DNA from 3 places in the Bacillus sp. Marseille-P3661 genome. Region 1 is predicted to be linked to each of the others. Evidence: riboswitches for the same ligand, from Rfam matches in the RefSeq annotation. Region 1 holds a riboswitch; each other region holds the start of a gene.
The links. Region 1 has a riboswitch for cyclic di-GMP ahead of C1724_RS02330 (diguanylate cyclase domain-containing protein). Riboswitches for the same ligand answer to the same signal wherever they lie in the genome.
Positions count from the first base shown of each region.

Region 2: another riboswitch for cyclic di-GMP. It lies ahead of C1724_RS09075 (hypothetical protein); the one in region 1 lies ahead of C1724_RS02330 (diguanylate cyclase domain-containing protein).
Region 3: another riboswitch for cyclic di-GMP. It lies ahead of C1724_RS03805 (type II secretion system protein); the one in region 1 lies ahead of C1724_RS02330 (diguanylate cyclase domain-containing protein).

Region 1 is NZ_LT965953.1:517,059-521,262, forward strand. It holds gene C1724_RS02325 (EAL domain-containing protein) at 1-2,332, shown strand, start outside; cyclic di-GMP riboswitch class I at 2,406-2,488, shown strand; gene C1724_RS02330 (diguanylate cyclase domain-containing protein) at 2,596-3,756, shown strand; gene C1724_RS02335 (PAS domain S-box protein) at 3,756-4,204, shown strand, end outside.
Region 2 is NZ_LT965953.1:1,969,515-1,973,718, reverse strand. It holds gene liaF (cell wall-active antibiotics response protein LiaF) at 1-166, shown strand, start outside; gene C1724_RS09085 (sensor histidine kinase) at 163-1,209, shown strand; gene C1724_RS09080 (response regulator) at 1,202-1,840, shown strand; gene C1724_RS09075 (hypothetical protein) at 2,085-2,303, opposite strand; cyclic di-GMP riboswitch class I at 2,456-2,539, opposite strand; gene C1724_RS09070 (PD-(D/E)XK nuclease family protein) at 2,766-4,204, shown strand, end outside.
Region 3 is NZ_LT965953.1:847,694-851,897, forward strand. It holds gene C1724_RS03795 (type IV pilus twitching motility protein PilT) at 1-756, shown strand, start outside; gene C1724_RS03800 (type II secretion system F family protein) at 758-1,966, shown strand; cyclic di-GMP riboswitch class II at 2,050-2,133, shown strand; gene C1724_RS03805 (type II secretion system protein) at 2,256-2,708, shown strand; gene C1724_RS03810 (hypothetical protein) at 2,782-3,333, shown strand; gene C1724_RS03815 (prepilin peptidase) at 3,349-4,107, shown strand; gene pilM (type IV pilus biogenesis protein PilM) at 4,133-4,204, shown strand, end outside.

The sequences.
Region 1 (4,204 bases):
GGTAAAAGAAAATCTTCAAAAAAGGCTAATGGGTAAGCTGAAAGGTAATCGTTTCCAATATCGCGTAATCAAAAAAGATAAAAGCATTATGCATTTGGACGTGCATGCCTCAAAAACTATGTATAAAGGTATGCCAGCTGTAATTGGTAGCGCTATTGATATTACGGAACAAAAACTTGCCGAAGAGAAGGCTAAATATTTGGCATACCATGATGTCTTGACTGGTTTACCAAATCGGTTCAACTTTATTTCTAATTTTAATAAGGCTATAACAAATCAAAATGTAGAGACTGCAGCTGTTTTATACCTTAATTTAGACCGATTTAAATTGATTAATGATACGCTTGGTCACGATATTGGTGATCTGTTGTTAAAAGAAGTTTCAAATAAATTGCTAGACTGCATTGGCACTGATGATTGTATAGCAAGGCTTGGCGGTGATGAATTTATATTTCTCCTTCCGAACAAAAATGCTGAGGGCGCTTTGAATACAAGTGGAAAAATTCTAGATTGTTTAAATGTGGGAATCAACTTAAAAGGTTATGAGTTATTTATAACCCCAAGTATTGGAATAAGTTTATATCCTCAGGATGGAGGTAATAGTGAAACCTTACTGAAAAATGCTGACATAGCTATGCACCAAGCAAAACAATTAGGAAATAATAATATCCAATTCTATGAAAATAAATCAGCTGAAATCACAAATGAAGTATTCACTATGGAAGCGGATCTTCGAAAAGCAATTGAACATGAAGAATTTGTTTTATATTACCAGCCAAAGGTCGATATCCAATCAGGTGAACTATCTGGACTAGAAGCTCTAATTCGCTGGCAACATCCTGATAAAGGATTAATTTCCCCCGCACGCTTTATTCCTTTGGCAGAAGAAACCGGTATGATCGTTCCAATTGGGGAATGGGCATTAAGACAAGCGTGTACTCAGATGAAGGCCTTACATGATAAAGGTATTATGACACCTGTTGTATCTGTTAACCTTTCAGTAAGGCAGTTTTATCAGCCCAATTTAATTAAAATGGTTAGCCATATACTAAATGAAACTGGTTTACCTCCAGCATTTTTGGAGCTTGAGATTACCGAAAGTATGATGATTGATACACATCATGCGCTCAAGATAGTGTCTGAGCTGAAAAAGCTAGGAGTAACAATTAGTTTAGATGATTTCGGGACGGGTTATAGTTCGCTTTATTACTTGAAAAAATTCCCAATCGATATTGTGAAAATTGACCAATCCTTCGTTCGAGATTGTTTAGAAGATGTAAATGATTCTACTATTGTAGAAACCATTATTGCGATGGCACACCAACTTAAACTAGAAGTCATTGCTGAAGGTGTTGAAACAAAAGAACAGCTTATATTCTTACAACAGCATCTATGTAATAAAGCACAAGGCTACTTATTCAGTAAACCTGTGCCAATAGAAGAGATTGAGAAGAAGTTTGCTGAACTTGAGCAACTAGTCGACCAACTTGGAGTTCCACAAGAAATAAGGGAACAAAAGTGGATGGAAGAAGCGTTTAGGATAGCGCAACAAGAACTGCATGACACTATACGTCAGCAGCAAGGTATGACGTTAAAAGTCAAGGAGCAGGACGGAAGGTATATCCATACTTTGTGTGATGGCGAATTACTGTATCGATTAGGATTCGTACCAGAACAAATTCTCGGGAAGGACCACTTTGAAGTTTTAAGTGTTGAAGTGGCTGAAGAGATCACAAGTTATTATCGAAGAGCTTTCAATGGGGAAGAAGAGGTTGTTTTTGAAATGGAATATAATGGTCTTCACTATTTAGCGTCATTACGACCTATTCGAAAAGGTGGACAAATAGTTGAGGTCATTGCATCTTGTGTGGATATTACAGAGCGAAAACGAGTAGAAGAGGCTTTAAAAGCTAGTGAAGAGAAGTATCGACTTATAGCAGAGAATACATCAGATCTAATTAGAGTTGTTGATTTGAATGGAGTACTTCAATACGTCTCACCTTCACATCAATCAATATTAGGCTATTCACCTGAAGAAATTCATGAAATGTCTGTTTTTCAATTTATTCATCCGGAAGATATTCCATATGTACGGAGAATGCATGATGAAACGATTGCTACTAATACACCTGCTCAGATTGAATTTCGACATATCCATGCAGATGGTCATTGGGTATACGTTGAAGCAAAAGGAACTCCTGTACGAGGTGAAAATGGGCAGATTGAGAGTGTTGTTATAGTTGCTAGGGATATCACAAAGCGGAAACTAGCTGAATTAGATTTCCGCAAGTTTAAGTCTATAGATCCTATTGAGAAGAGTAATTTTGGTTAGCGAAAAAAAGTTAAAGGGCGGAGTTAACGACATCTCGGTACTTGCTAGTTAATTAATATTTAAACTAAACAACTTTTGAAAATGGCAAACCTATCGAAAGCTAGGGACGCAAAGCCACGGGCCTAAAGTATCTACAATGGCAGCCGGGTTACCAAAGGATAGACAAAAAGCTATTCTTTTTTAGAATGGCTTTTTTTATGAGAAATTTCAGGTCAATCCTTATATAAAGTTTAACTCATTTGAAATAGGGAGGACCAAACAATATGTACGATATTGCAATGACTACACTAACAAAGAGGTTTTTAACTCTCAAAAATTTTTTATGGCTATTTCTTATGTTTGCAGTTATTCAATACTTGGATGAAGTGCTTGAATCTTTAGGAATTACTATTGAAAATACAATTTTAGATTATGTTTTTGATGGTGTTCAAATGGTATTTATCGGAATTTGCATATATATTTTTCTTCAATATGTGGAAAAAAGTGTACAAAATTCACTATTAAAAGAAACGTTTTTACGCGCAGTGACAGAAAATATGGATGAGGGAGTATCTGTCTGTGACAAAGATGGAAATCTATTATATATGAATGGCACTTCTTCACAACGTGTAAATAAAGATTTTCTATCATTTCCGATTCCTTACGAGCATTGGACACAAAAATTGAATATCTATGAAGATGATAATCAAGAAATGAATACTAACAATATACCTTTGTTAAGAGCTTTAAGAGGAGAAGAGGTTAAGCATCAACAATTAATATACAAACCAAATGGTGAATCTGCTCAATTTCATTCAGTAAATGGTAAACAAATTACAAGTAAAACCGGTGAGATTATTGGTGCGCTTGTTGTTATTCATGATATTACCGAACAAAAACGAGCCGAGCAAAAAATAAAGTATATGGCATATCATGATAATTTAACGGGGTTACCCAACTTAAGATTTTTTAAAGAAAAGGTATCCGGTATCTTGGAAGTGGATTACCAAAACAAAACTTCAAAGCCGTTAGCCATCATGTTTTTAGATTTAGATGGCTTTAAAGCGGTCAATGATAATTTTGGACATGACATGGGGGACTTGTTATTAATAGAGGTTTGTAAGCGTATTACTGCATGTTTACCTGATAGCGATTTAGCTGCACGGATAGGTGGAGATGAATTTACAATATTACTTCGAGATATAAAAGCTAAAGAAGATGCTATTGCAGTTGCACATTCTATTATCAATAAAGTTGGTTATCCTTATGACATACATGGAAATAAACTACAAGTAACTACAAGTATAGGTATCAGTTTCTATCCTTATGACGGTTCGGACAAGGGAACATTAATGAAGAATGCTGATACCGCGATGTACACAGCTAAGAAAAATGGAAAAAATCAATATTGTGTTTTTCATGACATTAAGGGAGATCGAAAATAATGAAACAATTTGTGAAAAGAATAGGAAAAGATGTTTTGGCATTTTCAAGTTTATTTGATTTCATGAAAGACTTAATTATTTTAGTGGAAATTGACGGCGATTCCTATCGATATGTATATGTGAACCAATCAGCAGCCAGTGTTCTAAGTTACGATGGTGGCATTTACGGACAACGGATCGAGGATGTAGTACCTAAAGGTCGAGCAGAGCTATTAAAACAATACTTTAAAGAGGTTCAAACTACGAAAAAATCAGTAGAGTACATTGAATCCATCGAAACTAAAAATGGTACTTTTATTGGCGAAAGCTCTCTTGGCCCCATTATAACAGAGGATGGAGATTGTCAATATATCTTGGCTATTACTAGAGATGTAACTGAGAAGATGCAAAAAGAAATGGAACTGTTAGAAACTAAAAGAACGTTAGAAAAAGAGCATAAAAGGTTAAC
Region 2 (4,204 bases), 1.5 Mb from region 1:
TATTCACAGTTCGCTAATAGGCCGTGCAAGTTTATTAGGTGAACATTATATTAAACTTATGAATCAATCTATTTCTTATCAAAGCGAAGAATATTATTCTAAGAAACCAAGGGTAAAAATACTCACCTCGATCTGGTCAGGCGATATAGAGGTGAAAAGAATATGAACCTTATAATAAAACAGGTGATCGTTGGTTTAATCGTTTCGTTTGGTAGTGCAGTTTTGTTACTATCTTCGACGTTTTATGCGTTTCCTTTACTAGAGTGGTCAGAGCTTTGGTCTGCACGTGTATTGGGGGTTCCGTATATAATTGTAATTTTCACGGTGATGATTGGTATCGGAACAATAAGCGGTATTTCATCAGGCTCTTTCTGGCGTGAAAAGCTGCACTTGATTGATCAGCAACTTGATAATTTGATTAGAGGTCAGAAAATCTCCTTTGAACAGATAGAAACTGTACAGGAGATTAATCAAATTCAACAACACCTACTTAGTCTCGAAATGAAATTAAAAAAACAAGCCGAATTGTCACAAAGACTCGCAACTGAAAGAGCAGTGGATCGTGAAAAAAGCTTACAAGAGGTTGTTGTTCAAGAAAGGAACCGTCTAGCACGTGACCTTCATGATTCAGTTAGCCAGCAGCTATTTGCAGCATCGATGATGATGTCAGCGATTAACGAAACAAGTTCACTCCGAGACTCACCTGTAAAAAAACAACTTAAAATGGTCGAAAACATGATTCATCAATCACAATCAGAAATGCGGGCGCTGCTACTCCATTTACGACCTGTTGCCCTAAAAGGGAAGTCGTTAAAGGAGGGAATTGAGGAATTATTGACTGAATTAACGCAAAAAGTTCCGATTATCGTTGATTGGAAACTAGAAAATTTCGAAATGGACAAAGGTGTCGAGGATCAGTTATTTCGAATATTACAGGAGTCCATCTCTAATACATTACGACATGCAAAAGCAAATTCGTTACATGTTATGGTTATTAAAAGGGATGATACAGTGATATTACGTGTCGTTGATGATGGTGTTGGCTTCATTGTAGATCAAGTTAAAACAAGTTCATATGGATTGCAAAATATGCAAGAACGTGCACTTGAATTAGGGGGAACGCTTAAGGTTATCAGTCTTGAGAATCAAGGTACGCGGTTAGAGGTAAAAATACCTTACATAAAAAATGAGGTGAGTGGCAATGATTAAAGTACTATTTGCAGATGATCATGAAATGGTTCGGATTGGAGTTTCGGCATATCTTTCTTCACAAACTGACATTGATGTGATTGCAGAAGCAGATGACGGAGGGGAGGCAGTTAAGCTAGCGCTTGAGCTTAAACCCGATATTATTTTAATGGATTTAGTGATGAAAGAAATGGATGGGATTGAAGCAACTAAAATGATTATTCAATCATGGCCTGATGCAAAAATAATCATTGTTACTAGCTTTTTAGACGATGAAAAAGTCTATCCTGCACTTGAAGCTGGTGCAGTTAGTTATATGTTAAAAACATCTAAAGCAAACGAAATTGCGGATGCTATACGGGCAACATATAAAGGACAATCTGTTCTTGAACCGGAAGTTACTGGTAAAATAATGACAAAAATGCGCCAAAAGCCTGTGGAGCATCTACATGATCAATTAACAGAGCGTGAACTTGAAATTCTATTACTAATGGCTGAAGGAAAAACAAATCAAGATATTGCAGATCAACTCTTTATATCCCAAAAAACTGTAAAGGTACATGTTAGTAACATTCTAGGAAAACTAGAAGTCCAAGATCGAACTCAAGCAGTAATATATGCCTTCAAACATGATCTGATAAATATGAAATAAGAATTCTGTCCCAATTGTTTTGGGGCAGTTTTTTATACTTATTGTTGCTGAAATAAAGGTTCTAACTTGAGGAAAAAGAAAGGTTGCACATATAGTAAAATATTCAGATGGAACGCTTGTTCTTATTGCAGAAAGAGGTTAAATTAGTATGAAAAGGAATTATGGAGGGATCCCTTAGACTAAAAAAGCCCTCAACGTGGATATATTAGGATTGGGGGCTTCATTAATCTTTTATTTTACTTTTTTATTTACATAAAGATAGTATATCGGTAGCATTTTTAAGGTTATTCAAACATTCTACGCGAATTTGTTCATCGCAAACAAAATCGTGTAAAATTTCATACTCAAGTCTCGCAGTAATAATAGATAAATGGTAATCAGTTTCTCCACTAAATTGATTTTCATCTAGATAATTCATAATTTCTCTCTCAAAATATTCGACAGTTCCAAATAATACAGTCAATTTCTTTCCGCCTTTCTATTAAAAATTTATTTGCTGGTATGTATACCTACTACTTTCCCAAACTGGGGTCCGTAAAAACAGCCTACCAAAAAGACAGGTAAGCTGTGATAATGTCAATTCTAAAACTTATCATAGTTAATTGTACCCGTTCGTTTGGCAACCCGACTGTCATAGTTCCACACCTTAGACTCGTGGCTTTGCGTCCTTATCTTTCAATAAGTTTGCCTTTATCAAATTATTAATTTAATAATAAGACGTATTGATAATAACTTCAAATACTATTTGTCAACTTTCGACATTTTCCCCTAAAATGGTTAATTAGTCCTAATTGGTTTTGGTTCTAAGGTAATTATAATCTTCATTCTAGCGGTGGAGTTTATGAAAAAAATAGCTATGTTATTTATGATGTTCCATTTTGTCTATAATAGTAGATAAAGAAATTTACCTAATGGGGTGATCTTTGTGGGTCGGTTACTATTTACATCGTTGTCAGACATCGCATCACAGGAACGACTGTGTCAATGGTATACTTTTCAGACAAATGAAGTGAAACCAATTTATTACCTTTTACCATCAATGAAATGGTTTCAACATGCTCGGAAAAGACAGCCTGGTATACGATTTCAAACTTTCGATGATTTGGCAATTCTTATTCTACAGCAACAAAATTATCAATTTACGCAGATTACTGAGGAAGAACGGTTTTTCTTTTTTTGTGAAATTCTTGACAAAGCGAACACCTATAATTCATACAAAGAATTAGTTCAACAGGCAAAAGCATATGCTGAAACATATGGCCAATTGAAACGCCTTGGGCTAACAATTGAACAAACCCCCCGACCACTACTCGATCTTCAACCTATATTTAAAAAGTATGAGGATGTTTATCGGGACGCAAAAGGGTTTATGGATCCAGAAAATCGGATATTTAAAGCGGTTGAACTAGGGAGACATTTAACTGAATTTCCATTGAGTCATGTAGTAATCGATGGTTATAGCGATTTTAGTCCAGTTCAATATTCATTAATACAGTATTTATTAGCATCTGCTGTACCAGTAACTATTTATCTTCCGGAGTTTAAGACACCTTTAATTAATATAACCGTCTCAACTTTAAAAACGATGGGATTTACTACATATAATGAGGAACTGAGTTTTCTCGATCGTACGATTTGCAAGAAAAAAGAACGAACTAGCGCAACGACTATCGAAGAGGAAATTCATGGTGTACTAGATTCAATTGACAAACAAAGAAATGGAAATCGTTATGATCAATATGGACTTGTATTTGTAAATGAGGAAATTTATTTACCAGAGCTTGAGCGAATTAGCTTATCTAAACGTATTCCTATTAAGAAGGTTATAAATAAATCACTTACTGAAACTGGTATCTTTGCTTTTATTACTATTATTCTTCAGCAGCATGTCCCCCAGCAAACTAAATGGGAACAAGTTCATTTGGTTGATAGTGTCGCCAAGTTATGTTTCATAGAGCCAACTAAGTATAACCAAATTAAGGAACAATTTATCGCTAATCGGGAAATTTGCCATGATGATGTGTGCTCAATTGTGGCTAGCATTGTGGATTATCAACAATCATTAGAAGAAAAACAAACTATTAGAAAATATAATGAAAGCCTACTAGGGCTTTTGGACAAGCTGCCACTACCATCTACTTGGAAACAGATCATTAAGACCAAATCATCAAAACAGATCAAGGCCGTCGCATTAGAATTACGAGCTTTTAATACCTTAATAGAATTTCTCAGGTACAGTTTGGACGATGAGAAACCGTTACCAATTCAATCTGTAAATGTTCACCTTGACACGTATCAAGTATGGTTGTTAAGTAGACTCGAACATGAAAGGTTATATATAGACCGTGCACCACATGATGGGAT
Region 3 (4,204 bases), 330 kb from region 1:
ATGGCGATCCGGACGGTTCCGACGCAAATTCCAACGCTTGAGCAATTACAAATGCCGGAAGTTCTAAAGGACATTGCCAAAAAGCCCCAAGGTCTGTTACTAGTGACTGGCCCAACTGGTAGTGGTAAGTCAACCACATTGGCAGCTATGATTGATTATATGAACAAAAACATGCGCAGACATATCATCACGCTAGAAGATCCAATTGAATATTTACATAAGCACCGCTATTGTATTATTGATCAAAGGGAAGTAGGTTTTGACACGCAAAATTTTGCAAATGGATTACGTGCATGTTTGCGGCAAGATCCAGATGTGATTTTAGTAGGGGAAATGCGAGACTTAGAAACGATTTCAACAGCTATTACGGCAGCAGAAACAGGGCATTTAGTGCTAGGAACCTTACATACAACGAGTGCACCAGCAACTATTGATCGAATTATTGATGTATTTCCGCCTAATCAGCATGCCCAAGTGCGCATCCAACTAGCATCAGTATTGGCCGCAATTATTTCACAGCGCCTTTTCCAAACTGCAGACAAAAAAGGGCGGAAAGCAGCTACTGAAATATTAGTGAATACAGCAGCTATTAAAAATTTAATTCGCAATGAAAAAATTCATCAAATACCGAGCGTCATGCAAACTAGCAAAGCAGCCGGAATGCATACTTTGGAGATGTCAATTAAAGATCTAGTAGAACACAAATATATTACTAAAGAAATGGCCGCTCCTTATTTGCAGGAAGGAGCTTTATAGAATGGCTTACTTTCGCTACAAAGGTCGCAATAAAACAGGAAAAGTAGTTCAAGGGCGAATCAAAGGCGATTCGCAAAAGGAGACAGTTCAACAGCTCCGTGAACAAGGAATAGCGGTAACTTCAATTGAGGAACTAACTAGCATTTTATATAAAGAAATTAAATTATTTGAAGGTCGTGTAAAATTACAGGATTTTGTCATTTATATTCGCCAGTTTTCAACTTTATTAAAAGCAGGGATTTCTGTTGTTGATGCAACAAATATACTATCACAGCAAACAAACAGCAAAGTCTTAAATGCAGCTTTAGTAGATGTAGAAGAAGGTTTGCGCGCAGGTAATCCCTTTTCAGATGTTGCTGAAAAGCATCGCAAAGTGTTTCCGTCGCTATTTATCAATATGATCCGGGCGGGAGAAGCAGGCGGTAATATGGATGAAATTTTAGACCGTCTCGCTGTTTATTATGAAAAGCAGCATAATACGAGAGCCAAAGTTAAGTCAGCGATGGCCTATCCCATTGTTGTCGGGGGAATTGCCGCTGTTGTCGTCATATTTTTGTTAGCAGCAGTAGTGCCAACATTTGCTAGCATGTTTCAGTCATTTGGATCAGAGCTGCCGCTCATTACAAGACTTGTTGTGAATGCTGGGAATTACTTCAAATCCCTTTGGTGGGTTTTTATTTTATTGGTTGTTGCAGCTTACTTTGGATTTACCACATTGCAACGTAATCCAAAAACAAAATATTACATTGATTATGCACTTATAAAAATACCGATCTTCGGTAAACTACTACAAAAAGCAGCGTTAGCAAGGATGACACGAACAATGGCATCTTTATTTGCGACTTCTGTTCCTATTCTCCAATCTGTTGCCATTGTTGAAAGAATTGTTGGCAACGAAGTAGTCGTGAAAGTGCTTAAGGAATCAAGAAACGCGTTAGAAACAGGCCAATCAATGGTAGGTCCAATGGAAAAGCATTGGATATTCCCACCGCTTGTTACGCAAATGTTGGCTGTTGGCGAAAAAACAGGTTCTTTAGACGTGATGCTTGATAAGGTTGCTGATTTTTATGAAACAGAGGTTGATCATGCAACAGACCAAATTAAATCGCTAATTGAGCCGTTAATGATTGTATTTTTGTCTGTTGTCGTCGGTGGTATTGTAGCAGCAATTGCGATCCCAATGTTTTCCATTTTCGAGCAAATTCAATAGGCTTAACAAAAATTTCACATTAAAGAAATAAATTTCTATAGATAATCTAAACAATTCTTTATATAATAGATTTAGTTCGAAAGTATTATATTGGAAGCAATGAAGAATCGTTCGTAAATGGGCACTTGGACGATTTGGAGCTACTAGTGCAACCGGCCAGTTTTATTTATAGAGATAAATATTATTGGCCTTTTTATTTTCCCAAAAATACACCACAGATTTTCAAATAAATTGGCTATAAAAAGAGAAAATAGCCAAAACAAACAAATGATGGAATAGGAGAGAAGAAATGATTAAAAAAATGAAACAGCTGCTTAAGAATAACAAAGGTTTTACATTAGTTGAATTACTTGCAGTAATCGTTATTTTGGGAATTATTGCAGCGATTGCTGTGCCGAGTATTGGGAATATAATTGACAATAGTAAAAAGGATGCACATGTTGCTAATGCAAGACAACTAATTGAGGCAGCAAGATTGAAGGTTGCATCTGAAGGAATTAATATTACAACTACTGCCACAGAGTTACAAATGACTGATTTAGTTAGTCAGGGCTATCTAGAATCTGCTCCTAAAGATCCAACCGGTACAGGATCATATACTGCTGGGGAAGTTTATGTACAAAAAAATGCCACTGGAATTATAGAATATTCAGTATGGCTAGATGGAGCAAACCATGATATTGGATCGGATGGTACTGGTGTTAAAGCAGCTGATCTTGATCGCACTGATGTAACAGGATAAATTTGAATTGACCACCGCATCAACCCCGTTGATGCGGTTTTCCACATCTACACCAAAAGGAGGTTCCCACAACATGATTCTAAATATTTTTTCCCTTGATCCTAATCGCCAAAAATATCCCTTAACAGAAACATTTGCGGTGATTGCGATTATTGGAATTTCGTTTGTTGTGGGAAATATTTTATTAGCGCGTGCCATCGAAATTTCTGAAAAGCATTCCCATCTTTTCAACGTAGATGCGATCACTCGTGTAATGCCCATCTACCTTGTTAGAGAACAGCCTTCTTTTAGTAGGGATGATTACTATAATGAGCATTCTTTATACTATACAGATATTTCATTAACAACACTAATTCAATCGAACTATATTCAAGGTGGTTTGGATTCGGAATCTTTTGATTCGATAACATCGCTTGATCAAGTGTACGGTGATCACTCATACATAAGAGTAATTAAAGTTAAGGATCAGGTAATATATCAAATTTATTTAACAGCAGTTGATCAAAAACAAACTTCGATCATAAATACAATCACAAATCCAACGCTAGTAGGAGAAAAGTCTATACAAACAATGGTGCCGATTGATACACTTGATACGGAAGATGTTGTTCTACCCAAATATTAACTTGGAATGATACCTATGAATTTTATTTTACTTATCTATATAGGAATTGTTGGCCTTGTATTAGGATCATTTTATAATGTTGTTGGTTTGCGGGTGCCGCAAAAATTGTCGATCATCAAACCACGCTCTCATTGTCCAAACTGTCAACATGAACTAACAGCCACGGAGCTGATTCCTGTTTTTTCTTTTATATTACAAAAAGGAAAATGTAAAAGCTGCGGTATGAAAATTTCGTGGATATATCCAGTTTTTGAAATTATGACGAGTTGTTTATTTGTGTTGTCTGCGATTCTGATCGGTTGGACACCAGAGCTAATAGTTGCCCTGCTATTAATGTCCTTGCTAATGATCATTTTTATTTCTGACATTCATTATATGATCATTCCAGATAAAGTTCTGTTGTTTTTTGCTCCGTTATTTCTAATTGCTAGGATCATTATCCCGTTGGACCCGTGGTATAGTCCTTTTGTTGGCAGTGTGCTAGGATTCGGTTTATTGCTATTGATTGCGGTCATAAGTCGTGGCGGCATGGGCGGCGGCGATATAAAGCTATTTGCGGTGTTAGGCCTGGCGTTAGGCTGGCAAAATATTTTGCTAACTTTAATGTTCGCTAGCTTGTATGGGTCGATCGTCGGAGTATGCTTGCTGCTAAGTGGAAAAGTTAAACGTGGAGAGCCTGTACCATTCGGGCCTTTTATTGTGATGGGTGCGATAACAGCTTATTTTTTTGGACAACCTATTATTAAGTGGTATGCAGATTATATAAACGTATGATTCTTATTGGGGGTGAAAGTAGGCGGTGTTTACCAAGAAAAATCACAAAATACATATAGTCATTAAAGATCATGTCTTTCGTTTTATTGAATCTACA